4 regions of the Rhizobium sp. 1399 genome follow, and region 2 is predicted to be linked to each of the others. Evidence: predicted binding sites of a transcription regulator. Region 2 holds the regulator's gene; each other region holds the start of a gene.

Evidence for each region. The regulator PhoB, encoded in region 2, activates phosphate uptake and scavenging genes when phosphate is short. The targets are predictions, from matches to a motif close to TGTCATNNANCTGTCAT.
Region 1: J2X71_RS00840 (acid phosphatase) is a predicted target of PhoB. The motif match lies at 2,597-2,613, and genes of this name have one in related genera.
Region 3: J2X71_RS35025 (NAD-glutamate dehydrogenase) is a predicted target of PhoB. The motif match lies at 2,631-2,647, and genes of this name have one in related genera.
Region 4: J2X71_RS26250 (DapH/DapD/GlmU-related protein) is a predicted target of PhoB. The motif match lies at 3,261-3,277, and genes of this name have one in related genera.

What each region holds. Positions count from the first base shown of each region.
Region 1 covers NZ_JAVDSU010000001.1:150,642-157,967, reverse strand. Annotated here, with positions in the region: gene J2X71_RS00860 (MFS transporter) at 1-101, shown strand, start outside; gene J2X71_RS00855 (MarR family transcriptional regulator) at 164-640, opposite strand; gene J2X71_RS00850 (organic hydroperoxide resistance protein) at 769-1,191, shown strand; gene J2X71_RS00845 (cytochrome c peroxidase) at 1,246-2,544, opposite strand; gene J2X71_RS00840 (acid phosphatase) at 2,757-4,301, shown strand; gene J2X71_RS00835 (aldo/keto reductase) at 4,365-5,360, opposite strand; gene J2X71_RS00830 (MerR family transcriptional regulator) at 5,329-5,736, opposite strand; gene J2X71_RS00825 (MarR family winged helix-turn-helix transcriptional regulator) at 5,844-6,290, opposite strand; gene J2X71_RS00820 (thioredoxin family protein) at 6,381-7,124, shown strand; gene J2X71_RS00815 (DUF1579 domain-containing protein) at 7,156-7,326, shown strand, end outside.
Region 2 covers NZ_JAVDSU010000001.1:701,329-708,654, forward strand. Annotated here, with positions in the region: gene J2X71_RS03670 (GcrA family cell cycle regulator) at 387-917, shown strand; gene J2X71_RS03675 (pyrroline-5-carboxylate reductase) at 1,215-2,003, shown strand; gene phoB (phosphate regulon transcriptional regulator PhoB) at 2,134-2,817, opposite strand; gene phoU (phosphate signaling complex protein PhoU) at 2,949-3,662, opposite strand; gene pstB (phosphate ABC transporter ATP-binding protein PstB) at 3,707-4,522, opposite strand; gene pstA (phosphate ABC transporter permease PstA) at 4,537-5,859, opposite strand; gene pstC (phosphate ABC transporter permease subunit PstC) at 5,856-7,326, opposite strand, start outside.
Region 3 covers NZ_JAVDSU010000019.1:40,582-47,907, forward strand. Annotated here, with positions in the region: gene J2X71_RS35010 (GGDEF domain-containing protein) at 1-908, opposite strand, end outside; gene J2X71_RS35015 (carbonic anhydrase) at 1,001-1,642, opposite strand; gene pdxY (pyridoxal kinase PdxY) at 1,703-2,578, opposite strand; gene J2X71_RS35025 (NAD-glutamate dehydrogenase) at 2,855-7,326, shown strand, end outside.
Region 4 covers NZ_JAVDSU010000009.1:264,338-271,663, reverse strand. Annotated here, with positions in the region: gene J2X71_RS26265 (arginase family protein) at 1-649, shown strand, start outside; gene J2X71_RS26260 (MBL fold metallo-hydrolase) at 1,068-1,985, shown strand; gene J2X71_RS26255 (GFA family protein) at 2,132-2,557, opposite strand; gene J2X71_RS26250 (DapH/DapD/GlmU-related protein) at 2,590-3,222, opposite strand; gene J2X71_RS26245 (hypothetical protein) at 3,399-3,890, opposite strand; gene J2X71_RS26240 (adenylate/guanylate cyclase domain-containing protein) at 4,286-6,052, shown strand; gene J2X71_RS26235 (PHB depolymerase family esterase) at 6,227-7,156, shown strand; gene J2X71_RS26230 (TCR/Tet family MFS transporter) at 7,147-7,326, opposite strand, start outside.

The DNA of each region.
Region 1 (7,326 bases), 550 kb from region 2:
TCGTCTTCGTGGCGCTGCTGGCGATCCTGATCACCCTGCTTGCCGCTGTCGGCCCGAAGACCTCCACGCTTCGCCCGCAGGCCTATCAGGCAGCAGAATAATGCAAATTGCCCGCGCCGGGGTGGCGCGGGCATCTTCTTTCAGCCGATGATCAAGTCCCGGCTTATATGCTTGCGTTGAGATTTCCCCTGAGCCGGGTCAGCATGTCGCGCATGACCGCCATTTCTTCCAGCGTGCAGCCGATCGCCTCGCCGATCGAAGACATGATCGTATTGACCTCGCCCCTCATCGCCTGACCCTTCGGCGTCAGCGACACGATAACCTGCCGCTCGTCGCGGGAATCGCGGGTGCGCTTGATGAGGCCGTTCTGTTCCAGCCGTTTGAGGAGAGGGGAGAGCGTGCCGGAATCGAGATCGAGCTGCTCGCCGATCGTCTTGACTGGCAGTTCGGCCTTTTCCCATAGCACTAGCATGACGAGATATTGCGGATAGGTGAGGCCCACCTTGTCGAGTATGGGCTTATAGGCGCGGGTAAAGGCATGCGCCGTCGCATAGACCGCGAAACAGAGCTGCTTCTCCAGCCGCTTTTCCTCTTCCGGTATTTCCATCACTTTCGCAGGTCTCGCTTTCATCTCTGCCATCCCTAGAGGTCTTCATTGTCCTCTTTTCAAATTCCGAATGCAATTTGCAAAATTCACTTGCGTACAATTTAATTGGGCGTTATTAAAAACTCAACCCGAACGAACGGGGCCAACCAAAGGAGATTGTCATGCCTATTCTCTATACGACCAAAGCTTCCGCCACCGGTGGCCGCGCAGGCCGAGCCGTTTCCGAAAACGGTGTTCTCGACGTCACGCTGACCGTGCCGAAGGAACTCGGCGGCGACGGCGCAACGGGCACCAATCCCGAACAGCTCTTTGCGGCCGGTTATTCGGCCTGCTTCCTCGGTGCTTTGAAATTTGTGGCCGGCAAGGAAAAGGTCAAGATTCCCGAGGAAACCACCGTCTCCGCAACCGTTGGCATCGGCCCGCGTGAGGATGGCGGCGGCTTCGGCATCGAAGTGGCCCTGACCGTCAACATCCCGGGCGTCGACCGCGAAACTGCCGAAAAGCTCGCAGCAGCGGCACACATCGTTTGCCCCTACAGCCACGCAATGCGCACCTCGACAGAAGTTCCGGTCACGGTTGCCTGATTATTTGCAGCACCAGCGAAGAAAGGCCGGAGCGTTGCTCCGGCTTTTTTATGCTCAATGGGCTGCCTGCTGCGTTGGGTCGGGCGCCTGGTCCGCGTCGGTCAGCGTGCTCAAGAAGGCGACGATGTCGTCGATTTCCGATTCCGTCAGCGCCGGCGGGTCGCCCGGCTTGCGGCCGAAGGGCGGATCCTGGTTGAGGTTGTCCCAATAGGCTTGCGGAACATCGTCATATTTGCGGATCGTGCCGTCGGCATTTTTCGGATACCAGCGGCCGGGATCGCTGTCGCGCGTGGCGTAGAAGGAGACGACGTCACGCAGCGAATGGAAGTAGCCATTGTGGAAGAAGCTCTTCTTCAGCGCCACATTGCGCAACGTCGGCGTGCGGAACAGGCCGCAATAGTCCGGCCGGTTCCTGAAGTCGGTACGCTGAGGGCCGCAGAGGCCGAGATCGTGATAATCAGGGTCGCTGTTGGCGGGGATCGCCATGTTCCGCGGTACCGCCAGCCCCAGGAAGCCGAAGTCGGAAAATTGCGGCGGCTCGCCGTCGTTGGCGGGCTCGCTCAAATGACAGCTCGAACAGTTTCCCTTGGCCGGATCCTCGAAGAGTTCACGCCCATGCATCTCCTGCGCAGTCAGTGTCCCCTTGCCGGCAAGGAAGGCGTCATAGCGGCTGGTGTAGGGGTAGAAATCCGCGCCGCTCTGCTCGAAGGTGCTGAGAGCCTCGACCGCACCCTGGAAAGCATCCTTGGCATTACCGAATATGTCCTGGCCGAAAATCTCCCGGAAATCCTCCGCATAGACCGCCTTGCCGAGCGAGGCGACGACCTGGGCCTCATCCTTGTTGCCCATTTCGAAAGGCGAAAGCAGGGGGATCTTCGCCTGATCGTAACCGTGGTCCACGCGCCCGTCCCAGGTCAGGCCACCTGTTGGCCCGTTGTCGACGCTCTCGTCGCCTTCGTCTTCGGAATCGTAGAAATGCTCTGTGAACGAGGGTATCGCCTGCAGGTAGCGCAAGGTTGGCACGGCGCGCAGTCCCGGCTGGTCCATATCCGGCCCGCCCATTTCGATCGGCGTCGCGGAAGACGGGGCGAAGCCGTGATGCGGATCGTGGCAGGAGGCGCAGGCCTGCACGCCGGAGGCGGAAAGCGAAGTGTCGGAGAACATCTTGCGGCCGAGTTCCGTCAGCGCTTCGGCGCGGGCATAGGCTTGCGTCCGTGACATGGGGCCGGGATGCACACCGCCGGCAACGGCCGCGCTGCTTTGCCGCAGGGGCAGAATGGCAAAACCGAGCGCTGTCGCTGCCAAACCGAGCGCCAAGCCAGACCGGAGGAGCCAGATAAACCTCGTCGCCATGGCAGGGATTCCAATGGGTTAACATTGTGGGCCCTCATGATCGAACCTGACTGCAACAGATTGATGACGCGCGCGTACCGGCCGCAGCCGCAACCCGTCCGATGTCACAAAGTTGATAGATGGCGGGAATAGCGTCTCGCCTGCGCTTGGCCATTCCACGTCGGCCCGGCGCCCCCTCTAGCCACGCCCCCTTAGCCATGAGGTATCCCGCCATGACCAGACTGAATCTCCTCCGCAATCTTTCGCTGGCCGGCTCGGCCATGCTGCCGCTGGTATCAGCCGCGGCCGCCTATGCAGCACCCGCCGGTATGGACAAGATCCAGAATATCGTCGTCATCTACGCTGAAAACCGCAGTTTCGATAACCTCTATGGCAGCTTTCCGGGCGCCAACGGCCTTGCCAATGCAAGCGAAAGCCAGGCACGGCAGCTTGATCGCGACGGCGCGCCGCTCGCCGAACTGCCGCCTTCCTGGGGCGGCCTGACCGCCAAGGGTGTCACGCCCGCCATCACCGAGGCCCAGTCCGCTCACCTCGCCAACGCCGTCTTCTCGATCGACGATCCCAAGGGTTTTGCCCAGACGACAAACGTCATCACCCGCGACCTCTGGCATCGTTTTTATCAGGAGCAGATGCAGATCGACGGCGGCAAGAACGATAAGTTCGTCGCCTGGGCCGATTCCGGTGGCCTCGTCATGGGCCATTATGACGGCTCGATCCTGCCCATGTGGCAGGTCGCCAAGAAATACGTCCTTGCCGACAATTTCTTCCAGGGCGGGTTCGGCGGCTCTTTCTTCAACCACTTCCAGCTGATCTGCGCCTGCGCGCCCTATTATGCGGATGCCGCCAAGAGCCCGGCCAAGCCGACGATCGCCAAGGTCGATGCCGACGGCATTTCGCTGACCGTTGCCGACAACGGACCGAAATCCGCCCTCGAAGGTGCTCCGAAATTCGTCTCCGACGGCAACCTGACGCCGGATTTCTACGCGGTCAACACCATGCAGCCGCCTTATCAGCCGAGCGCCAACGCCCCGGCCAAGGACGGTGATGCAGCCTATGCCGATCCCTCGCAGCCGAACACCCTGCCACCGCAGCACGAGATTACCATCGGCGACCTGCTGTCGCTGAAGGGCGTCACCTGGGCATGGTATAGCGGCGCTTGGCAGGCAGCACTCGATGGCAAGAATGCCACGCCGGTGCCCAACTTCCAGTTCCACCACCAGCCCTTCAACTACTTCGCCAACTATGCGCCGGGCACGGCCGCCCGCGCCGAGCACCTGAAGGACGGCGGCCTAGGCGGCGAAGCCTTTATCAAGGATATCGACGACGGCAAGCTGCCGGCCGTTTCCTTCTACAAGCCGCAGGGCAACCTCAACGAACATGGCGGTTACGCCGATGTTTCGAGCGGCGACCAGCACCTCGCCGATCTGGTCTCGCATCTCGAAAAGAGCCCGCAATGGGAGCACATGCTGGTCATCGTCACCTATGACGAAAACGGCGGTTTCTGGGATCACGTCGCTCCGCCGAAGGCCGACCGCTGGGGCCCGGGCAACCGCATACCGGCCTTCATCATCTCGCCCTACGCCAAGGGCGGCATGGTCGATCACACCCAGTATGATACGACTTCGATCCTGCGCCTGATCACCGCCCGTTACGACCTGCCGGTGCTGCCGGGCCTGCTCACCCGCGATAAGGCGTTGGCGCTGAACAGCGAGGCGCCGATGGGCAACCTGACGGCAGCGCTTGATCTGTCGCGCTGATCGTCGCGACAACGCTATGTCTTCTCCCCACAGGTTGGGGAGAAGACTTCGACTTCCGGATGTTTATCCGTTGAGCGCCCGCATGCCGATTTCGCCGTAGCGATCTCCGACGGCGCGGGGCAGGGCCTTGGCGATTTCCTCGAGATCCTGTGGTGTAAGATCAACGCCAGCCGCTCCAAGATTCTCGTCCAGTCGCGCGCGGCGGCGGGTGCCGGGAATGGGCACGATATTTTCGCCCTGAACCATCACCCAGGCGAGAGCCAGTTGCGCCGGTGTTGCGCCCTTGCGGCGTGCAATCTCTTCGAACAGGGCGACGAGCTCGAGATTGCGCTTAAAATTGTCACCCATGAACCACGGCGAGGTCCGCCTGTAGTCATCGGGCGTGAGTTCATCGACGGATTTGATCGCGCCGGACAGGAAGCCGCGTCCGAGCGGCGAATAGGCCACAAGCCCAATCCCGAGTTCACGAAGCGTCTGCAACACGCCGTCTTCCGGATCGCGTGACCAGGGCGAATATTCGCTTTGAACGGCGGTAATGGGATGCACGGCATGTGCCCGGCGGATTGTGTCAGCGCGGGCTTCCGAGAGACCGATATGTCTGACCTTGCCGGCTTCGACGAGTTCCTTCATCGCGCCCACGGTCTCTTCAATCGGCGTATCGGGATCGACACGGTGGAGATAGTAGAGATCGATATGGTCGACGCCGAGCCGCCGTAGAGACCCTTCGCAGGATGCCTTTGCATATTCGGGCCGCCCGTTGGTCGTCTGGGCGCTGACGCCTGGTATCGCTCCAGCTGCCCGCACGATGCCGAACTTGGTTGCCAGTACCACTTGGTCACGCCGGCCCTTGATCGCCTCCGCCACGAGTTCTTCGTTGGTGTGCGGGCCATAGCTATCGGCCGTATCGAGCAGGGTTACGCCACGATCAAGCGCATGATGGATCGTGGCGATCGCCTCGCCCCTGTCGGCGGCGGTCGCGCCATAGGCCCAGTTCATACCCATGCAGCCGAGGCCGATCGATCCGACCTCAAGTCCTTGCCCGAGCCGGCGTGTCCGCATTGTTGAGTCTGTCATCTCTCATCCTTTCTTCCGCCTCTTCATAGGAGGCGATTTTGCCGTCGAGGACGCGAAGGCAGGTTTCGAGATCGGCCACATGGGCCCGGACACGCTCACGATGCTCCCTAAGCATCTCTCGACGCTCACTGAAAGTGGCTTTCCCGTTATCGGCAAGCTTCGCATAAAGGAGCATGTCGCGGATCGGCATGCCGGTCGTCTTCAGACGGCCGACAAACTCGATCCAGGAAAGGATGGAAGCGTCGTAGTCGCGTTGTCCGGATCGGTCGCGATCGGCATAGGGAAGCAGGCCGATACGCTCGTAGTAACGCAGCGTATGAGCCGACAAACCTGACCGTTTCGCGAGGTCACTGATCTTCATGAGACACCTGTTCTCGTCACAACGCCAAGGAAGCTACGGCTTCGAGTGCACTCTAAGTCAATAGGCTTTTTGTGGCTAATTTTGCGACCGCCACGGACTCTGCAGGGTCACGTTAGGTATTGCAGGTCGCGTCTCAGGTGATCGCCGTTGCCCTCAGGCAATTTGGTCTCGAGTGCCGCATGCGTGCTTTCCCAGATCGGCAGCGCCTGTTGCAGGACTGCCCGCCCGTCATCCGTCAGGCGCAGAAGACGGCCACGCCGGTCCCTCGGGTTTGGTACCACATCGACAAAGCCCTTGCGCTGCAACGGCTTTAGTGCCGCCGTCAGCGTCGTCTGATCCATGGCGAGCAGGCTTGCGACCGGTCCCATCGGTGGCGGTTCCGGCCGGTTCAGGGACATCAGCAGGGAGAACTGGCCGTTGGTGAGGCCGACGGGCCGCAGTGCATCGTCGAACAGCCTTGCGAGCGCACGGGCAGCGCGCTGCACATGCAGGCACAGGCACGTATCCCGCACCAGAAGCGTCGTAGAAAAAGGAATCGCGATCGAGTTTGACATGATCTATTTCTATTGATATCAATGTATTTAGTCAAGAAGAGGAGACTATCTGCCGGAAAATGCCGGCCGCGCCGGAGGAGGGCGTAGATCATGTTGAACAAGGTGACCCAAAATCCCGTCGTTTCCCGTGAGGAATGGCTTGAAGCCCGCCGAGCTTTGCTCTTGAGAGAGAAAGAGGCGACCCATCTCAGAGACAAAGTGAATGCCGAGCGCATGGCTTTGCCTTGGGTGAAAGTGGACAAGGACTACACGTTCGAAACGCCTCAGGGGCCGAAATCGCTCGCCGAGCTTTTCGATGGCCGCAGCCAGCTCATGGTCTATCACTTCATGTTCGGCCCCGAATGGGAGGCCGGTTGCCCCGGCTGCTCGTTCCTCGCCGATCATCTCGACGGCACGCTGCCGCATTTGAACCACCACGACGTCACTCTTGTTGCCGTCGCCCGTGCGCCGCTTGCCAAGATCGAGGCCTACAAGCAGCGCATGGGTTGGAAATTCCCGTGGGTTTCGTCCTTCGGCAGTGATTTCAACTTCGATTATCACGTATCTTTCACGCCGGAGGACCTTGCCAAAGACAAGGTCTTTTATAATTTCTCTCCGATAGCGCCCTCTGACGCCAATGACGAACTGCCCGGACTTTCGGCCTTTTACCGAAATGAGAAGGGCGAAGTGTTCCATACCTATTCGAGCTATGCCCGCGGCGCGGAGGAAATCCTCGGCACGCTGATGATCCTGGATCACGCGCCCAAGGGCCGCAACGAAGATTCGACCATGGATTTCGTGAAGCGTCACGATGAATATGAGGAAGCCCCCCAAGCCTCATCCAGCTGCCACTAGACCCAGCCACATCATCCGGAGGAGAAGGACGATGAAGACTGCAGAAGTGCTGAAGGAGCATGCTTTTCTGGAGAGAATGGTCGGTCACTGGACCGTCGCCGCTTCGGACATGACCGGCGACAAGCCTTGGGAGGAGACCGTGCGCTCCCTGCGAGGCATCTGGTTCGTTGCCGAAGGAGCCGGTGAAATGAGCGACGGCAAG
Region 2 (7,326 bases):
CGGCTAAGAAAACCAGGCCCGAAAAATCAAAAATGCCGCCTTGCGGCGGCAGGGAGCACTATTTACTTTTCGCACTGCAATGTCAACAAAACTGAGGATTTAGCACATGCGTCAAGCCTCAAATCAGACTTGCAGGTCTATCAACAGCTAATGTTGCAGAAATGACTCTCCGGGGAAGCAAGTTGGGGAAAACCCTGAATTCGGATTCATCGGATTCACGCGACTCTTGTCACAGAGTCAGGCTCACACTAGGTTAAAGTTCAATTACTAGACTGCATGCGGCGGAACTAGTCACCAAAATTGATCAGGCGTTTCTTGCTTCGGAGACTTCCGAGGCAACGGTGAGGGATTCTGCCATCACCAACGCGAAAGGTGGAGACAGGGCAATGAACTGGACAGACGAGCGTGTCGAGAAGCTCAAGAAGCTTTGGTCGGAAGGGCTGAGCGCCAGCCAGATCGCTGCGCAGCTTGGCGGAGTGAGTAGAAACGCTGTTATCGGCAAAGTTCACCGGCTCAGTCTTCCCGGCCGCGCCAAGGCCGGCGGCACGGCGACCGCTGCGCGCGCACCGAAGCGCAATACGTCGGCTCCGCGCGCCCCGAACTATGCGTCTCGCATCACCACCCGCACCGTTACCCGCCAGCAGGGCGCAACGATGCTGAAGGAAGAGATCGAGATCGAAACGGTCGAGGAAATGGAATATGTGCCGGCCAAAAACGTGGTCGTGCCGATTTCGCGTCGTCTCGGCCTGACGGAACTGACGGAGCGCACCTGCAAGTGGCCGGTCGGCGATCCTCTGAAGGACGACTTCTACTTCTGCGGCTGCGACTCCCCGGATTCCTCGCCCTATTGCAACTATCACCAGCGCCTCGCCTACCAGCCGGTCAGCGAACGCCGAAAGGCTGTCCGGGTCGCCTGACCAGCGCCTTCTCAACAGATGCAGCATCCGCCGCCCCTCTTCGCTGACGCGCAGAGGGGCGTATTTTTTAGTCGGCACAGGAGGGCTGGAAAACGGCTCCTGACCACGATCTGCCGGGGGCCGATCTCTGCCTGCCGTTCACCATGCCTGACGATGCGAACTTGGCCCAACGCCGCCGATGCGTTTCAGCCCTAGACCGGTATGGAACGGTGGTGATGGCGCTGTAACGCGATTTTCTGATACAGATGCGGTATTCTCGTGGAGTAGCACGGCGCAAACAGTCGGTCAGGGGTGCCAATGGAGATCGATCCAAAGCGGATGGCAATGGGGTTCGTCGGGACGGGCACGATTACCGAGGCCGTCGTCACCGGATTGGGCAAGACAGCGTTTCGCGACACACCGGTAGTGCTGTCACCGCGCAGCGCAAGCGTCGCCGCCCGCCTTGCGGCGGCAAACCGGAATGTGTCGATCGCTTTGGGGAACCAGGATGTTCTCGACCGATCCGATCTCGTATTTGTGGCAGTGAGGCCGCAAATTGCCGAGGAGGTCATCCGCTCGCTCCGATTTCGGCCGGGCCACCATGTCATCAGCTTCGTCGCGGCCACGCCAATGGATCAACTGCTGGCGTGGATCGATCAGCCAGTTCGCCTGAGCCTGGCAATTCCACTTCCGTTCATCGCAGATCTTCAGGGCGCGACTGCGATCTACCCGCCCGACGAGGTTTCCCACGCCCTCTTTTCGGCGCTCGGAACGGCGATCCAGGTTGAAAACAGACCTGAGTTCGAACTTCTCGCGGTGGCGAGCTGCCTGATGGCCACCTATTTCGGCATCCTGGACGCGACGTCGACCTGGCTGCAGAGCCAAGGGCTTTCGAGAACGGCTGGCGACGCCTACCTCCGTCAATTGTTTTCCGGCCTCGCCCATGCTGCCCGTTCAAAACCTGTCGCGAGTTTTGATGAACTCATCGGCGAGCATTCGACCAAGGGCGGATTGAATGAACAGGTGCTCGAAAACTTTCGCGAGTTCGGCGGCACTGCGGCTCTGCAAAAGGCTCTTGATCGAGTTCTCGCACGCATTCGTCTGTAGAAAGCAGATTCTCTCGAGGTTCGCTTTCGGCGCCTGGTGTCGGCTTTCATAAGAAGCTAGGGGTGCCAGATAGACAAACGGGCCGCCCGGCAAAACCGAGCGACCCGTTCGTGACCTCCGATCACTCGGATCAGGCTTCCATGGAATATCCCGCGCCGCGGACGGTGCGGATGACATCCTGCATGTTGGAGAAGTTCAGCGCCTTACGCAGGCGTCCGACATGGACGTCGACGGTACGTTCGTCCACGTAGATATCGTGGCCCCAGACGCCATCCAGAAGCTGCGAGCGGGAGAAGACCCTGCCCGGCGACGACATCAGGAATTCGAGCAGGCGGAATTCGGTCGGGCCGAGACGGACTTCGCGGCTCTTGCGATGAACGCGATGGGTTTCGCGATCGAGCTCGATATCACCACACTTCAGAACGGTGGAGAGAACCTCCGGACGGGCGCGTCGCAGCATCGCCTTGACGCGGGCAACAAGTTCCGGCGTGGAGAAGGGCTTGACGACATAGTCGTCCGCGCCGGTCGAGAGACCGCGAACGCGTTCGCTCTCTTCGCCGCGTGCCGTCAGCATGATGATCGGCAGGCGCTCGGTCTCCGGCCGCATGCGCAGCCGGCGGCAGAGCTCGATGCCGGAAACGCCCGGCAGCATCCAGTCAAGGATGAGCAGGTCCGGCGTGCGCTCCTGAAGCCGGATTTCGGCCTCGTCGCCACGGAGGATCGTATCCACCTCGAAACCTTCAGCCTCGAGGTTGTAGCGGAGAAGCACACTCAGCGCCTCTTCATCTTCAACAACTGCAACTCTTGGGATCATGCGTGTCAGTCTCCTAATGCATGATCCTTAAACCGGGGGTGATTTAAGCAACGGACCATGCAGAAACTTGGAATTGGCTGCGACCTTTGCGCGCCCCAGCGCAGGGCGCGCACGCAATTGGCAGGTCCGGATTACTCCGTCACCGCACCGACGGTATTGGAGCTGTCGTCCTTCGGACGCTCACCCTCCGGCTGGGCGCCGGTTGCCATGTAATAGATCGTCTCGGCGATGTTGGTCGCATGGTCGCCGATGCGCTCGATGTTCTTGGCGCAGAAGAGAAGATGCGTGCAGCTCGTGATGTTGCGCGGATCTTCCATCATGTAGGTGAGGAGTTCGCGGAACAGCGAGGTGTACATCGCGTCGATCTCATCGTCGCGCTCGCGGATGGACTTGGCCTTGTCCGCAGAACGCGTCGTATAGACGTCGAGCACTTCCTTGAGCTGGACGAGCGCCAGTTCGGAGAGATGCTCGAGACCGCGGGCGAGCTTGCGCGGAACGCCGGTGCTTTGGACGGCGATGACGCGCTTTGCGGTGTTCTTGCCGAGGTCGCCGACACGCTCGAGGTCGGCGGCGATGCGGATCGAACCCATGATCTCGCGAAGGTCGGAGGCCATCGGCTGGCGACGGGCGATCGTGACGATCGCCTTGTCGTTGATTTCGCGTTCCGCGTGATCAAGGATCACGTCGTCGGAAATGACCTTCTGGGCGAGCGCAGTGTCGCCGTTGACCAGCGCACGGACGGCCTCGCCGACCATCTGTTCGGCAAGACCACCCATCTCGGAAATGCGCCGGGACAGGAATTTCAGATCGTCATCGTAAGCGGAAAAAATATGTGTCGATGCCATGGGGCTTTGTCCTCGAAAATCGGGAAGGCTTCACATCGCCAAAATCAGCCGAACCGGCCCATGATATAGTCCTGGGTGCGCGGATCGTCGGGATTGGTGAACATCTTGTCGGTGTCATTTTCCTCGACCAGGTTGCCGAGGTGGAACATTGCGGTACGCTGTGATACGCGCGCGGCCTGCTGCATGGAATGCGTCACGATGACGATGGTGTAGTTTTCGCGCAGCTCATGGATCAGCTCTTCGACCTTTGCAGTCGCGATCGGGTCGAGTGCCGAGCAGGGCTCGTCCATCAGGATGACTTCCGGGCTGACGGCAACGGCGCGTGCGATGCACAGACGCTGCTGCTGACCACCGGACAGGCCGGTGCCGGATTCATGCACGCGATCCTTGACCTCGTTCCAGAGGCCGGCGCGCTGCAGGCTCGTCTCGACGATCTGGTCCAGGTCGGCCTTGGACTTGGCAAGGCCATGGATGCGCGGTCCGTAAGAAACGTTTTCATAGATCGTTTTCGGGAACGGATTCGGCTTCTGGAACACCATGCCGACGCGGGCACGAAGTTCGACGACGTCGATGTCGGGATCGTAGATATCGTCGCTGTCGAGCGTGATCTTGCCGGTGACGCGGCAGCCATCGATCGTGTCGTTCATGCGGTTCAACGACCGCAGGAAGGTGGACTTGCCGCAGCCCGACGGGCCGATCAGGGCGGTCACGGTGTTTTCGCGGACGTTCAGATTGACATCGAAAAGCGCGCGCTTCTCGCCGTAATAAACGGAGACATCCTGACCGATCATCTTATACGGGACGTTGCTCATTTTCTGGTCCAGCGCCTTCTCGACTGCGGCTTCCGTCAACATGTTCATGATCTTTACTCCGTTTACCAGCGGCGCTCAAAGCGACGACGCAAGAGGATAGCTCCGATGTTCATGACGATCAGGAACAGGAGCAGGACGATGATGGCACCCGAGGTTCTTTCCACGAATGCGCGCTCGGCTTCGTTGGCCCACATGTAGACCTGGACCGGAAGTGCCGTGGAGGGATCGAGCGGAGTGGCCGGCGCCTGGGCGACGAAGGCGACCATGCCGATGAGCAGCAGCGGCGCGGTTTCGCCGAGTGCGTGGGCAAGGCCGATGATCGTGCCGGTCAGGATGCCGGGCATTGCAAGCGGCAGCACATGGTGGAACACCATCTGCATCTTCGAGGCGCCGAGGCCAAGGGCAGCCGCGCGGATCGACGGCGGCACGGCGCGCAGGGCCGCGCGTGTGGCGATGATGATCGTCGGCAGCGTCATGAGGGTCAGCACCAGGCCGCCGACCAGCGATGCCGAACGCGGCAGGCCGGCGAAGTTGATGAAGACCGACAGGCCGAGCAGACCGTAGACGATCGACGGAACGGCGGCGAGGTTGTTGATATTGACCTCGATCAGGTCCGTCAGCTTGTTCTTCGGCGCGAATTCCTCAAGGTAAATCGAGGCGGCGACGCCGATCGGCAGTGAAAGCACGAGAACGATCAGCATCAGGTAAAGCGAGCCGATGAGGGCGACGCCGAGACCTGCGGCTTCCGGACGGCTGGAATTGCCGTTGACGAAGAGGCCGGTGTTGAACGTCTTGTGGAGAGCACCGCTCGCCTTCAGCTCATTCATCCAGGCAACCTGCTTGTCGTTGACCTTGCGGTTCTTCTCATCGACCGAAAGATTGATCTGGCCTTTGTTGGCGCTGTCGATATTGGCATCTGCAAGCACTGTAACATTGACGGTCTTGCCAATGATCGACGGGTCGGCAACGACCATGTCGCGCAGCTGAATGGGCGCACCCTTGGACAGCATGCTGGACGCATCGCGCACGTCAGGACGGCTTGCGGCATTGATGCCGAGCTGCTTGACGATCGCGTCGCGCAGCAGAACCGGATAGTTGGCAGCGACCAGCACCGAAGGGTCGGTCGCACGCTTGTTGTCCGGGTCGATCGTCTTCTCGGAGAATTCGATCGGCAGGGTGATCGACGTCTGCAGGAAGGCCGTATAGCCGTTGCTGATGACCGTCCAAAGCAGAATGAAGAGGAAGACGAGGCCGAATGCTATGGCTGCGATGCCATAGGCCTGGAACCGGCGCTCGGCAGCGTAGCGACGCTTGATGCCGATATCGCGACGCGCGGGCGCCTTGGAAACGGTGACGCCGGCGACGGGGGAAACAATATTCGTCATTCGTACTGCTCCCGATATTTGCGCACGATGTAGAGCGCGTAGATGTTGAGGCAAAGCGTGATGCAGAACAGCGTGATGCCAAGTGCGAAGGCAACCAGCGTCTGCGGCGAGGTGAACTCAAGGTCGCCGGTCAGCTGGTTGACGATCTTGACGGTCACTGTCGTCATCGGCTCAAAGGGATTGATCTGGATACGGGCGGCGACACCGGCGGCCAGAACCACGATCATGGTTTCGCCGATGGCGCGCGAAGCGGTCATCAGCAGCGCGCCGACGATACCGGGAAGGGCTGCGGGCAAGACCACCTTTTTGATGGTTTCGGAGCGTGTAGCGCCGAGACCGAGCGAGCCGTCACGCAGTGCCCGCGGAACTGCGGTGATGATATCGTCCGACAGCGAGGAAACGTAAGGGATCAGCATGATGCCCATGACGATGCCTGCGGTGATGACGCTCTGTGCCTGGATGAAGTTCGTATAGCTGCCGCTCAAAAGACCGCTGATCTGCGCCGAGAAATCACGCAGGAACGGCCCGACGGTGACGAGTGCAAAGAAGCCATAGACGATCGTCGGAATGCCGGCGAGCACTTCGAGAAGCGGCTTGGCGATCGAGCGCACTCTCGAAGAAGCATACTCGGCCATGTAGATGGCGGCAAAGAGGCCGACCGGGACGGCGACCAGCATGGCGACCAGGCCGATATAGAGCGTGCCGAGCAGGAGTGGGATGAGCCCGAACTGGCCGAAGGAGGAGCTGCCCGCACCGGCAAAACGCGGATCCCAGACCGTTCCGAAGAAGAAGTCGACGAAGGGAACGGCTGCGAAGAAGCGGCTCGCTTCTGTCAGCATCGAGAGCACGATGCCGATCGTCGTCAGAATGGCGATGGAGGATGCAACCAGCAGCGCCCAGAGCATAACGCGCTCGACACGGTTGCGGGCACGGAAGCGCGGAGCAACGGAGCGCAGCGCATAGAAAGCACCTGCGACAGATATGAGCAGCACGATCGCCGTCATGATGACGCGGCTCGTCATGCTCTCCGAGTTCAGGGTCTTTGCGGCAGCGATCATGTAGGGCTGCGGCTCGCCGGCGAGCGGTACGCCCTTCTCGCTGAGCTTTGCCTGCAGACCCGCAGGATTGCTCGACAAGGAGGAAACCTCATCCGAGGTCAGCAGGTTCATGCCGCGGGCAACCGTGGCGACCATGCTGTAGGCGAGGTCCTGCTGGACGGCCGGTTGCGCCTTCACGTCATCAGGAAAGGCGCCGCGAACGGAGGAAGAGATGATGCCCGGGCTGATAGCCAGCCAGGCAAACAGAACGATCAGGGAAGGCAGAACAGCCCAGATCGCGGCATAGGAGCCATAATAGGCCGGCCGCGAATGCAGGGCAGAAGACCTGCCTCCGGAAAGCGCCATCGCGCGGCTGCGCGCAGCCATATAGGCAACGGCGCCGATCACTACCAGGCACAAGAGTATGATG
Region 3 (7,326 bases), on a different contig from region 2:
GAGCGCATCGACAGCTTCTGTCCGGTCACATGAATATCATCGGTTACGGAGGCGATTTTCTGCCGCAGGAAATCCAGCCGCTCGTTCTGGATACCAATCCATTTGTCTCGGATCGCCTTGTCCGGCCGCAGCGCACCCGAAACCATGGCCTTTGTGAAGGTATCGGCCCAGACCTCGTCGGGCTGAGCCCTATAGGCAAGGATCTCCCGGACGACAGGCGAGGAAGAATGAAAACGCAGGCGATCCATGCCGTTACCGAGCATCATTTCGCCTTGAACGAGCTGCTCGTGTGACATGGCGGAAAAGTCGGTTTGGTCGAAATAACGCTGGCCAAGGTTGCCGATCAGCCGCTCACCGTAGTAGGTCAGCAGGATACTCATCAGCTCGCTGGATTTGCGCATCAACACGGGATCATGGATCCTCGACGAAAGCGACGAGACGAGACCAAGCTGCTTCAATCCGGCCTGACCATAGATATGAACGGGGTTGCCGCCTTTGCCGTAATAACCTCGATCGACCGCCGAACGCGCCGCAACGATACGGCTGTAAGCAAGACGGAGATCGGAAAGCTGTGACTGCAGACCGAGATCAAGTGTTTCAACGGGCGGGAGACTGGCGTTGAAACGCGCGCGTTCGCTGTCGAGCGCGCTGCGCCTTTCCATCATGGCCGCCCTGGTTATCTCGTCCGGATTGTTGATGTAGGTTCGCGTCGCGACGAGTTCCGCCAGAATCTCATTGGCAGCAATCGATCCTCCACGAGCAAGAACATCGGCAAAGAGATGGTCATTTTCGAGCGCGCGGTACTGCATGAGCGAGGAGCGGATCAACACCACTCCTTCGACAATCATGAAGACGAAGGGCAGCAGAATGGCGGCTAGTACTGCCCTTCTGATATTCTTGAATTTCAGCACTTCGAAATTCATAACTGATCCACGCGCATATACCGCCTGCAAGCGCAGCTTAGTGGAATATCTTAAAAAACTGCTAAAGCGGTCTATCCCTAGATTTCGGGACGGATAAAATCGAGTGTCTCAGAATCCATCACCCAGAGCTCGCCGGTCGAAATGTCGAACCAGACGCCGTGAAGCTCCAGCTTGCCCTCTTCTTCGAGAGCCTTGATATCAGGGAAAGATCTGAGATTGTTGATCGAATTGCGGATGGAGACCCGCTCCAGCGCAGTCTGCCGTTCGGCCGGCGTCATGACGTTGTTGCTGCCAATCTGCTCGGCGGCAGGGCGAACGAGCGACATCCAGCGGCCGATGAAATCACCGGATGATAAAGGCTCAGCATCGGGATCAAGGGCTGCGCGGATACCGCCGCAGCGGCCATGGCCCATGACAACGATATTCTTGACCTTCAGAGCCTGCACGGCGAATTCGAGCGCTGCCGACGTGGAATGGAAATGGCCATCCGGCTCATAAGGCGGCACCATGTTGGCGACGTTGCGGATGACGAAGAGTTCGCCCGGCCCTGCATCGAAGATCAATTCGGGAGCCGCGCGCGAGTCGCAACAGGCAATAACGAGCGTCGTCGGGTTCTGCCCGTTTTCCGCAAGCTGCCGATACCGGTCGCGGGCATCGGCATATCGCCCGCTCATGAAGTTGCGATAACCGTCCAGCAGGGAGTTAGGGAAGCTCATCATGTCTCTGGATTAGCGCGCACGTGAGCCAAGATCAACTGCTGCGCTGCAAAAGCCGGAGACCTATTTTTTTCGCCGCTGGGCAGGATGGACGAGGTGACGCATCTGCACCATTGCCATGGGCGTCGAAAGACTGGAGGCATCGCTTGCCAGCATCAGCTCGTTGCTGCCGCGCTTGACGGCGCGCGCCAACACTTCGAACACGCTGGCGGTCGCCAGCTGCAGCGCCTTTTCATCCTCCATTCCCGAGAGCAGGCGAGAGAGAAAAAGGGCGGCAAGCAGGTCGCCGAGCCCATTTGGTGGGTTTTCAACGACACGGTGTTCGGCAAGCAGGGCATGCTTTCCAGAGAGATAGAGATTGCCGGTACCGCCCGCCATCATCGGCACCGTCGATGTGACCAGCATGCGCGAGGGGCCAAGCGAAAGTGCGGCCTCCATGACCGCGCTGTTGTCATCAAGTGCCGCGCCTGAAAGCCAGGCAAGTTCGTACCGGTTCGGCGTTGCGAGCGAGGCAAGCGGTATCAGATGGTCGCGGATCGCCTCGGCTGTCGCTTCCGGCACGTAGAGGCCGCCGAGATCACCCATGACCGGATCGCAGACATAGAGCAGCTCCGGATTCTTCTCGCGCAAGGATGCAACGAGTTTCGCGACGGAGCGGGCCTGGGCTGCGTTGCCGAAGTAGCCTGACAATACAGCCTTGACCTCGCCGATCCACGGCGCGCGGATGAGATCGTCGATCGCCGCCTCGAAATCGGCCTCGGCGAAGGTCAGCCGTGTCGAGCGGCCATGACCGGGATGCCAGGGCAGCACGATCGTCGGCAGCGCCCAGACCTGATGGCCGAGCGTTTCCAGCGCAAAGACCGCAGCACGGTTTCCAACCGACCCCCGCACGACATGGCTGGAGATGACGATGACTGCGCCCGCTGCGTTTTCCGACATGGCATCCGAATCCGAATTTCGACCGCCGTTGATGATCTTTTTGACGAGGCGCTGTCAACCATTCTTCACGCGAGCGTGGAAATGTGCGGCGGGACGTAAAGGCCGGATAAAGTCATTTTGCCGTCCATCGGCATAAAACGACCTAAAAGCTTTCGAAATCTCTCGCAAGCATAGCCAAAAAAGCACGAAAACTACTTTTCGAAGCCCTCTTTTAAGGATTCTTTCGAAGAACCTTCTGCTACCTTGCCCACATCAAAACAATCGGGGGGATGATCCATGGCCACCAGAAACAATCCAAAACGGGAAAAGCAGATCGAGAGCGCACGCAAGATCGCGGCCGCGACCGGCGAACCCCATCTCGATCCCGAAATCCTCTTCGGCCGTGCAAGCGGCGACGACCTAGAACTCTACACCCCAGAAATGCTTGCGCTTTCCGCCGTACACTCGGCAGCCGAGCTCGGCGCCTGGAACGGCAAGGTGCCGCGCGTCAGCATCGACACGGTCGCCGATGTCACGCCCGATGGCGTTGCAATCTCCATTCTTTCGGTGACGGATCACAATAAGCCCTTCCTCTACGAATCCGTCATGGGTGAGGTGACCAGCACCTACCGCGACATCTACATGGCAGTTCATCCGATCCTGATCCTGGAAGACGGCAAGGCTCCGGAACTCTATTCCGCCGATGTGCCGAGCGACCCGGCAAAGCGGGTGAGCCACATCCAGCTTCACATTTCGCCTCTGAGCCCCTCCCAGGCCGCCGACCTGATCAAGCGGATCAAGGCGGTACTCGAGCAGGTAGAGCTTGCCGTTTCCGACTGGAAGCCGATGCTTGCCCGCGTCGATGAAGTGATTTCAGAGCTTTCGAATTACAACGCCAGCCGCAAGAAAGCCGACCGTGACGAGGCCATCGCCTTCCTGACCTGGCTGCGTGACGAGAACTTCACCTTCCTCGGCATGCGCGACTACGTCTATTCCGGCAAGGGTCCCGATTCCAAGGTCGAACGCGACAAGGGAACAGGCCTCGGCATTCTCTCCAATCCCGAGGTTCTTGTTCTGCGCACCGGTAAGGACGCCGTGACGACGACGCCGGAAATTCTCGCCTTCCTCGATGGTCCCGATTTCCTGATCGTCACCAAAGCCAACGTGAAATCCATTGTCCATCGCCGCGCCTACATGGATTATGTCGGCGTCAAGCGCTTCGACGCACAGGGCAACGTAACGGGGGAACTCCGCATCGTTGGCCTGTTCACCTCGACAGCCTATACGTCCTCGGCCACCGAAATCCCGCTGCTGCGGTCCAAGATCGAAAAGGTGAAGGAGCATTTCGGCTTCGACCCGATGAGCCACTCCGGCCGCATGCTCGACAACACCTTGGAATCCTATCCGCGTGATGATCTCTTCCAGATCGATACCCCGCTGCTCGCGACCTTTGCAGAACAGATCAACGACCTCGCCGATCGCCCGCGCGTGCGGGTGCTGCCGCGCATCGACCATTTCGACCGTTTCGTCTCGGTCATCATCTTCGTGCCGCGCGAGGAATATGACTCGATCGTGCGCGAACGCATCGGCGCCTATCTGAAAACCGTCTATGACGGCCGTGTTTCCGCCTATTATCCGGCCTTCCCGGAAGGTGGAGTGGCTCGCGTTCACTTCATCATCGGCCGCTCGGGCGGTAAGACGCCACGCATCCATCAGGCCAAGCTCGAGGAGACGATCCGCCAGATCACCGCGCGCTGGGACAGCCGCTTCGAGATGCTCGCCGGCCCCAAGGCGCCGAAGCTCGGCGTCAGCAACGCCTTCCAGGAAGCCTTCACGCCGGATGAAGCGGTCGGCGATCTGCCCGACATCGCCGCATGCGCCGCCGGCGAGCCGATCCGCATCGAATTCTACTATCGCCAGGACGATGAACGCGGCCGCATCCTGTCGCTGAAGATCTTCCATAGCGGCGAGCAGCTGCCGCTGTCGCGCCGCGTGCCTCTACTCGAAAACCTCGGCTTCAACGTCCTGAGCGAACGGACCTTCGATATCGAAGTTCCGGCCGCCGACAGCGCCATCAACATTGTCGTGCTGCACGACATGGAACTCGAGGCTCGCAGCGGTGCGGACATTGACCTCGCACGTTTTGGCGCACCGCTCGAAGAAGCCTTCGTCGCAGCCTTCAGTGACACGATCGACAATGACAGCTTCAACCGGCTGATCCTGTCGGCCGGTCTCTCGGCCCGCGAGGTTAGTGTGCTGCGCGCCTATGCGCGCTATCTGCGCCAGGCCGGCATCGCCTATTCGCAGGATTATATCGCAACCACCCTCGACAAATATCCTGTTATCGCCGCTTCGATCTTCCGCCTGTTCCACGACACGCTCGATACGAAGCTGTCGGAAAAGGCGCGTATCAAGAAGCTCGCCGAACTGCATCAGGCAATCGAAGCCGAGCTTGCCGACGTGCCGAGCCTGGATGACGACCGTATCCTGCGCCGCTATGTCAATATCGTCGATGCAACGCTGCGCACCAATTATTTCCAGCGCAATGCCGATGGGACACCGAAGGCGATGCTCGCCTTCAAGCTCGACCCGTATCTGGTCGACGGCCTACCGGAACCGAAGCCTTTCCGTGAAATCTTCGTGTATGGCGTGGAAGTGGAAGGCGTGCATCTGCGCTTCGGCCGCGTTGCCCGTGGCGGCCTGCGCTGGTCGGACCGCGCCGAGGACTATCGTACCGAAGTTCTGGGCCTCGTGAAGGCGCAGCAGGTCAAGAATGCTGTGATCGTGCCTGTCGGTGCCAAGGGCGGTTTCTATCCCAAGAAACTGCCGATCGGCGGCAGCCGCGATGAGGTCTTCAATGCAGGCAGGGAAGCCTACAAAACCTATATCCGTACGCTGCTTTCCATCACTGACAATATCTCCGGCGCCGACATCGTCCCGCCTGATAACACGGTGCGTCTCGATGGCGATGACCCCTATTTCGTCGTCGCTGCCGACAAGGGCACGGCAACCTTTTCCGACACCGCCAATGCCCTTGCTCAGGAAGCGGGCTTCTGGCTGGACGACGCCTTCGCTTCGGGTGGTTCGGCCGGTTACGACCACAAGAAAATGGGCATCACTGCCCGTGGCGCCTGGGAAACGGTGAAACGCCACTTCCGCGAAATGGACATCGATATCCAGACGACACCCTTTACGGTGTCAGGCGTCGGCGACATGTCCGGTGACGTTTTCGGCAACGGCATGCTGCTTTCGCCGAAGATCAGGCTGGTCGCTGCTTTCGATCATCGCGACATCATCATCGACCCCGACCCGAATACGGAAAAGACGCTCGCCGAGCGCCAGCGCTTGTTCAACCTACCGCGCTCAAGCTGGCAGGACTTCGACAAGTCCGTGCTCTCGAAAGGCGCCATGATCATTTCGCGCTCGGCAAAGTCGGTTACGCTGACGCCGGAGGCCGTAGCCGCAATCGACATCGACAAGGCGGTCGCCACGCCCTTCGAGATCATGACGGCGATCCTGAAGAGCCCGGTCGACCTGCTCTGGTTTGGCGGCATCGGCACCTACGTGAAGGCCGCGTCGGAAACCGATGCGGAAGTGGGCGACCGCGCCAACGATCCGATCCGCATCACGGCCGACGAAGTGCGCGCCAAGGTAATCGGCGAAGGCGCCAATCTCGGCGTCACGCAGAAGGGCCGCATTGCCTATGGCCTGAAGGGCGGACGCAGCAATTCCGATGCCATCGACAACTCTGCCGGCGTCAACACGTCGGACGTCGAGGTCAATATCAAGATCGCGCTGGCAAACGCCATGCATGAACAGCGCCTCAACCGGGCAAAGCGCGACCAGCTTCTCGGCAGCATGACCGATGAAGTGGCCGGACTCGTGCTGCGCAACAACTACCTGCAGTCCCTGGCGATCTCACTGACATCCCGCAAAGGAACGGCAAACGGCCTGGAACTCGGCCGTTTCATGAGCGTGCTGGAAGCAGCCGGCCAACTGAACCGCAAGGTCGAGACGCTTCCCGACGACGCCTCGCTGTCCGAACGTTATACGGCCGGACGGCCGCTGACGCGCCCCGAGATCGGCGTGCTGCTCTCCTATGCCAAGATCGTCCTCTTCGACGCGCTGATCGCCAGTGAGTTGCCTGATGACCCTTATTTCATCAGCACGCTATTCAACTACTTCCCGGCCAAGATGCAGAAGTCGAACGCATCCGACATCGACACCCACCGGCTGAAGCGGGAAATCGTCGCGACCGTCCTCGCAAATGAGGCGATCAACCGCGGCGGGCCGGGCTTTACCGTGAGCATGATGGATGCCACAGCGGCCTCTGCCTCTGAGGTCGTACGCGCCGCGATCGTCGCCCGTGACGGCTTTGATCTCAACCGGCTATGGGCCGCAACCGATGCCCTGGACAACAAGGTTTCCGGCGAGGTCCAGAACCGGATTTACGAGGAGATCACCAATAACTTCACCGTGCTGACACGTCTGCTGCTGAAGACCGGCATGACCCGAGGCGGGATGGCGGAAATCATTAGCCGGCTGCAGGCTGCTCTGAAAAAACTTAAACCCGCCTTTGCCGAGCAGGCAGCAGCCGAAGTCTCAGCGCGCCAGCAGGAGTACCAGCAGGCCGGCCTGCCGGAAAAACTGGCCGCCGAAATTGCAGCTCTACCGACCCTCGCCCTCGTGCCGGAAATCATGCAGATCGCCGAACGGACCGGCGAGGCGCTGCCGCGTGCGGCCGAAAACTACTTTGCCGTGACCCAGAC
Region 4 (7,326 bases), on a different contig from region 2:
TGCGGCCCTGCCGTCGCTCAGAGAGTTGCAGTCCCGGTTTGACGAGGTGTTGGCCGCAGGCGCGGCGTCGATCGCCGCCACCAGCCGGTGCGCGGTTTCGCTGGCAACCCTTCCAGCCGTTGCGAAGCACCATCCCGCGGCCTGCATCGTGTGGTTCGATGCACATGGCGATCTAAATCCACCAGAGGCCAGCCCCACCGGATATCTCGGCGGGCTGGCGCTTGCGGGGCCACTTGGCCTTTGGAATTCCGGTCTCGGTGCGGGTTTAAGCTTTGATCAGGTTGTTCTCGTCGGTCAACGTGACCTCGATCCGTATGAACTGGATCTGATCGCGAAACACGACATTCCGCATATCAAACCAGGAGCCGATCTCGCGACCGACCTTGGGAGCGCGATCGCCGGCCGCTCCGTCTATGTGCATTTCGACTGCGATGTCTTGGAGCCCGGCATCGTGCCGACAGATTACGAATTCGAAGGCGGCCTGTCGCTGGATGATGTGCGAGCCTGCTGCAAGGTTATCGCAGAACATGGCTTCGTCGGGATGGAAATTGCCGAGTTCCAGAACTCCTGGAAAGCTGGCGGGCCGCCAGTATCGCCGAGCGCTCTGCTCGATGCCTTGGAGCCAGTTTTGACGAAGGGCTCTCACTAAGCGAATGGCAGCTTAGGCCCTGAATCCTATCGCCTCCCTGCTGCGTGGATCATCCTGAAAGCAGACGTGCGAGCTCGCCTTCGATGGTAAGAGCCTGATTTCGTTTCTTGTTTGAACGGCGTGCCGGCTCTTTTGGCAACATGATCGAAAGGCGACATACGGTCAGCCGCCGCGTCTTAAACGTAAGTTTGGATTACGGGCGCCTGAGGGCGGCTGTAGTTGTTAGGGGCCGCCACCAAAGAGCGCTCGAAAACGGAAACGTCTGGAAACGTGAGGTTCGAGCGCCGGATCCATGCTGGTATGCGACATCCGCGTATTACCGAATGGACAGTGACAGGCTGGTGTCCACGCAACACAGGAGCGCGTCATGTCGCAGTTAGAAACAAAAGCCCGTAGCACGGGTCCGCAACAGACAAATATGTCCTCGCAGAACAGTTCGGCTCCCGGTGGAGCAAAGCCCGGCGAGCTGGTTCCGTCGCGCTATGCGCTTGATATCGGCGACATCGAGGTGATGGTGGTCAGCGATGGGGTTCTGCCGCTGCCAACCGCGATGTTGGGACACAACGCCGACCCGAAGGTGCGGGCCGGCTGGCTGGGCGACATGTTCCTGCCGCCGGACGCTTTCGACTGGTCGCTGAACGTGGTCGTGGTGCGTAGCGGCGCACAGACCATCCTCGTCGATGCGGGGCTCGGGATCGACCCGGACTTGAACCTGCCGCGGGCCGGACAGTTGATCAAGCGACTGGAGGCCGCAGGCATCGATCTTGGTTCCGTGACCGACGTTGTGCTGACCCACATGCACATGGACCATGTTGGCGGGCTGCTCGTCGAAGGGGTGAAGGAACGGCTGCGTCCGGACCTGCGCATCCATGTGGCCGCCGCCGAGGTCAAATTCTGGGAGGCGCCCGATTTCTCTCACGTCTCCATGCCGCCGGGCTTTCCGGACGCGCTTCGGGCAGCCGCCAAGCGGTTCGCCAAGGAGTACCAAAACCAGCTGCGGCTGTTCGATGAAGAATACGAGGTGGCGCCGGGTGTCGTCGTCTCCCGCACCGGTGGCCATACCCCCGGGCATAGCGTGGTCCGCGTGGCCTCCGGCGGCGACAAGCTGATGTTTGCCGGCGACGCCGTATTCGCGGTGGGCTTCGAACATCCCGACTGGTTCAACGGTTTCGAACACGACCCCGAAGAAGCGGTCCGCGTTCGGATCCGACTTCTGCGCGAACTGGCGGCGACCGGCGAACTGTTGGTGGCCACGCACCTGCCGTTCCCGTCCATCGGCCATGTGGCGGTCGACGGCGAAGCCTTTCGCTGGGTGCCGATCTTCTGGGACTACTGACGGGGTCGTGTCACGCCGCACCAGCTGAGTGTGGCACATATCCGGCTCAATCAGCGAGGCCCGGCGAATGCCCGGGCCTCGTTTCATTTTGGTGGCCGTATGCCGCTGGAGCCGTTCCGGGGCAGGAGCGCTCGCCTGGCATGACCTCACTTTGTCGGCTCGAAGCGAAGTATGCCGGCGACCCTCGCCTTGGTGCCGGAATCGGAGGGGTGGGAGACGCCATCCATGACCTGCACCTCCGGAAAGTCGAAGGGGCTGATGCCCTCGATGCAGGCGACATTGATGCCGAACTGGTTCGGATTCGAGCGGCGCTGGTGATGGGTATAGATGCCGCAGGTCTTGCAGAAATAATGCTTCGCCGTGCGGGTATTGAATTGATAGAGCGTCAGGTTGTCTTCGCCCTCTACGAACTCGATATCCGCAAGCTCAGCCGAGACGGCGATGGCGCCGCGCATGCGGCAGTAGGAGCAGGTGCAGCGGCGGATCGTATTGAATTCGTCCGCCAACCGGAGCCGGAATTTGACGCGGCCGCAGTGGCAGGCCGCATTATGCTCATGTCTCTCGTCGCTCATGATCCGCTTGTCTCTCTCAATGAAATCCCAAACTAGGCCCAGCGCTCGCAGAAGGCTTCGATATCGCTGGACTGAAAATCGGCGAGCCGTGCCATGATGGTCTCGAACGGCCAGTCCCACCAGGCGATCGCGGCAAGTTTTTCCGCAACGTTTCGCGAGAAGCGCTCGCGCAGGAACCTGGCGGGAACGCCGCCGACGATCGTATAGGGCGCAACGTCCTTGGTCACCACCGCGCCTGCCGCGAGCACGGCGCCGTCTCCAACCGTCACACCCGGAAGCACGATGACGCCGTGGCCGATCCAGACGTCATTGCCGATGATGGCGCGGTCCGCCTTTCGCTCGGCGAAGAAGGAGTGATCGCGCACGGCATCGGCGGAGTAATATTCCGGGCAATAGGTGAAGCGGTGCATCGACGGGCGGTCCATCGGGTGATTGGGCGCGCCGATCCGGACTTCCGCGGCGACGGCGCAGAATTTCCCGATCCTGGCATCACCGACGATGCAGCGCTGGCCGAGATAGGAATAATCCCCGAGTTCGACCGTGTGCAGGGAAGTATTCTCCAGGATCTCGCAGCATTTGCCGATGCTGGAATCCCTCAGGCTTGCCGTCGGGTGGATGACGGTCTCGGCGATCTTGGGGCGGTTTGGCTGGGTGGTCGAGTCCATGGGCAGTCTCCGGATTTCGGTCTGCCTAATCGGGAACGGTGAAGGATATGTGACGCAAGAACGCCGCGATGATCGGCGCACGTGTTCAATGGGCCATGGGTTGCCAGTCCGCCGACCGTGCCGAAGATTTCTGCGCAGAAGGCGTGATCCGCGTCCATTGCGCTCGCGCTATTCCCTCACAGCCCGAAAATGATCTGGCAGGTCGAGGTGTTCGACGGAAAGAACCCGTCTTCGCCAACCGGAACGACCCTGTCGCTCAGCGGCTTCACCCGCGTGATTATTCCGGATTTTGCGGTGACGGCGACGGTGCAGGACACTTCCTGATCATGTTCCGGTGAGAAGATCCGCTTGGTGAGGACCATGTTGCCGATGTATTCCGTCTGGTCATAGGTTCTTGCGGGTATCCGCACCATGCGCGATCGCTGCCAGGTCAGCACGGGCGCTCCGCCTGCAACGCTGCGGTCCGTCGGCGCCCCGAACTTGTCTTCGAATTTCGCGATCGGTTTGCCGCGCCACTGGCTGTCGATCTTGGTATAGGGGGCGGTCAGGGCGGTCCCGAGGTCATCCGAGAGCTTGGCGGCTCCAGCCTGAAGAGATTTGGCTGCGCCGCAGCCGCAAAGCAGCATCGGCAAGGCGGTGACGACAACAAGCTTTTTCAAAAGTCTCATTTCAAAATTCCGACTTCATAATGATTTCGATCACAGGGATTTTGGCCACAGGCATTTGCGATGACGACCGAATAGCAGCCGGCTATTAACAGGCGCCAAAAACTATCGGTAAAATTGAATATCGAAAAATACGTATAACTTCTGGCGGTATAAATGCCTCTGGCCAAGCCCTATGCCCTTGCGTTTGCACAGCCCGGGCGCTTCCTGTGCTCGGCAGGTTTGGCAGTCCGCCTCAAAGCTCAGTCTGCTTCGGGCCCACAGGTGTTGGAGCGTCGCGATACGCCATGCCAAAGGCGGTCATTCATCCGTCCCCTTTGCGACAAAACTCTATGAATTTGGCAAAATCCGCGCATATTCATCCAACGGTATGATACGCCGCCGGAGCAATCACTGCTGTGGATCGAAAGCTCGCAGCCATCCTTTCCGCCGATGTTGCCGGTTTCAGCCGCCTTACGGCGCTGGACGAGGAGGGCACGGTTCGTGCTCTCAACGCGTGCCTCAGCCAGATCGCCGAAATAGTGGGCGAGCATGACGGCCGCATCTTCGGCACTGCGGGTGACGGGTTTGTCGCCGAGTTCGCAAGCGCTGTTCAGGCTATCCGGTGCTCGGTCGAAATCCAGCGACGCCTCTCGAGCAATCCAAAAGACATCCCCGGGGATCGCCGCCTGGAGTTCCGCATCGGCGTCAATCTGGGTGACGTCATTGTGTCGGGTGACGATCTGGTCGGCGACGGCGTCAATATCGCCGCGCGCCTGCAGGAGATGGCGCCGCCGGCAGGCATATGCATTTCCGGGTCGGTACGCGAGCATCTCTATGGCAAGGTGCCGTTCACGCTGACGAGCCTTGGCGAACGCTCTATGAAGAATATCCCGAGGCCGATTTCCGTCTTTCGGGTCGACTGGCAGGAGGCGGCTGAAAGCGGGGAGGCCGGGCCAGGGCTAACGCCGTCACTTGCGCCGCGCTTCGGCAGAGACCAGCCGTCGATCGTCGTCATGCCCTTCGACAATCTCAGCGGTCAGGGCGATGAGTATTTCGTTGATGGGGTCGTGGAGGAAATCACCGCGGCGCTCTCGCGCGTTCGGGAGTTCTTCGTCATCGCGCGCCAGTCCGCCTTCACCTACAAGGGACGCTTCGTCGACGTGCGTGACCTCGGACGGGAACTCGGCGTCAACTACGTGGTCCAGGGTACGGTTCGGCGCGGAGGAGAGCGGCTGCGGATATCCGTGCAGCTGGTCGATACCGAGACGCGCATGCAGTTCTGGTCAGAGCGTTATGAGGGCGCGGCCGAGGACATATTCGAGCTTCAGGACAGGATCGCGGCTCAGGTGACCGGCGCCATCCATCCGGCCATCCAGAGTGCCGAAACCGAGCTGTCGAAGCGCAAGCCGCCCAGCAGCCTGCGCGCCTATGATCTCGTCATGCGCGCCTACCCGTATCTCTGGGGCCAGAGCAAGGCGACGAACGAGCGGGCAATACCGCTGCTTCTGGATGCCATCGCGATCGACCCTGCTTACGGCCGCGCCCACGCATTTCTGGCATGGTGCTACGCCCAGCACCTTGGCTACATCTGGACCGAGGAACCGGAGCGGGATCTGGAGCGGGCTTTAAAATCTGTCGAAGCCGCAGTGGGCTCCATCGATGATGATCCGACCGCCCTGACCGCCGTCGGCGGGGCACTCAGCCATTGCGGCGATCAGGAGCGGGCGGCGGCCTATCTTGAACGGGCGCTGGCGCTCGCCCCGAACAATGCCTGGGCATGGGCGCGCTATGGCTGGGTTGCAAGCTACAAGGGCGAGACTGGCGCTACGGAGCGGTTCGAACGGGCGCTGACGCTGAGCCCGGCGGATCCGCTTGCGTTCAACATGCGCATGGGCATGGCCCTGTCGCTCGCCATGGCCGGCTCCCTTTCGCAGGCCGTCGCAATTGCCCGGGAGGTCGTCAACAAACATCCCGATGTGACCTGGTGCTACCGGATGATGGCGGCCTGGGCGGCGATGAGCGGTGACGTGAAGACGGCCCGGTGGGCTGCGGGCAAGCTCATGGAGATCGAGCCGCATTTTACGATCGAGCGTTATTTGTCGAGGCCTGTGTTTCGGGGGGTGCCGCAATGGGCGGCCCAGACCGCCGAGGGTTTGCGACAGGCGGGCTTGCCTGAGCGCTGAGGGTGTTTTCGATCTTGCGGGAAACCGATGGGACGGGAGCGGACTTCGCGCCTCGTCCACGATCCGCCGGAAGCGACATCGTGTCCCTAGGCGTCGCTACTTTCGGTCATTGCCAGCGACACCGAATGACTTATGTTTCGTCGCTGTATTTTCGTTCGAAAGCGGGAATGTTTCATGTGCCGCGCATTGCTCCGCCTGCCATTCGCCGCCTTCCTTTTTCTTCTCGGCTGGACGGCCGCTCATGCCGATGAAGTTCTGACTTACAAGTGGCAGGGCGTGGACCGCACGGCGATCCTGCATATTCCCAAGGGAGCGGAAGGACACCCCGCACCGCTTGTCATCGTGATGTATGGGTCAGACGACAAGGCCGCCAACTTCCAGAAAAACAGCGGATTTGATGCTGTCGCTGACAGCGAGAACTTCATCACCCTTTATCCGGAAGCGATCGACGGCGCCTGGAATATCAAAAACAGGAAGCCTGTCATCAATGGCGAGCCGGTTGATGACATCGGCTTTTTCCGCACCATGATTGACGATCTGGTGAGCCGGAAGATTGCCGACGGCACAAGGGTCTATGCCACGGGCTTCTCGTTCGGCGCGCTGATGACCTATACGCTGGCCTGCGCGCTTCCTGACAGGATATCAGCGATTGCTCCCGTCGCCAGCGCGATAAACGAAGCGCAGGTCGAAGACTGCAAGCCCGGCCACACCATGCCGGTCATGATGGTGAACGGCACTGATGATGACGTGCAGCGCTACGATGGTTATATCCGCTCCTTCGGCAGGCTGCTTTCCGTTCCGGAGACAACGGAATATTGGCGCCGGATCGACGGCTGCACCGGGGAAAATGCCACGGCGCTGCCGCATCTCGACCCGCATGACCTGACCCGCGCCAGCCTGGTTCAATGGTCCGGATGCCAGGCCGATACGGGGGTTCAGTTGTATCGTATCGAAAACGGAGGCCATTGCTGGCCCCGTCTCGCCAAGTCCGATACCAGCTCCGGTCATGATGATCCGGTAGATGGACCCCGTTTCGGCGGATGCAGCAACGATATCGAGACAGCGGTTGAGGTGTGGAACTTCTTCAGGGAGTTTCACCGTTGATGATCGAGACATTCACCACGGGTTCTCGTGCTCATCAGAACCAGCGGCACCGCGATCGCGTAGAGGGCGATCACCGAGAGCCAGATGCCGCCCGGCCAGTTCTGTCGCGTCACGAAATAGAGGGATGAAAAGCCGAGCGGCGCGATGATCGAGGCGAGGGAGACGGTGGA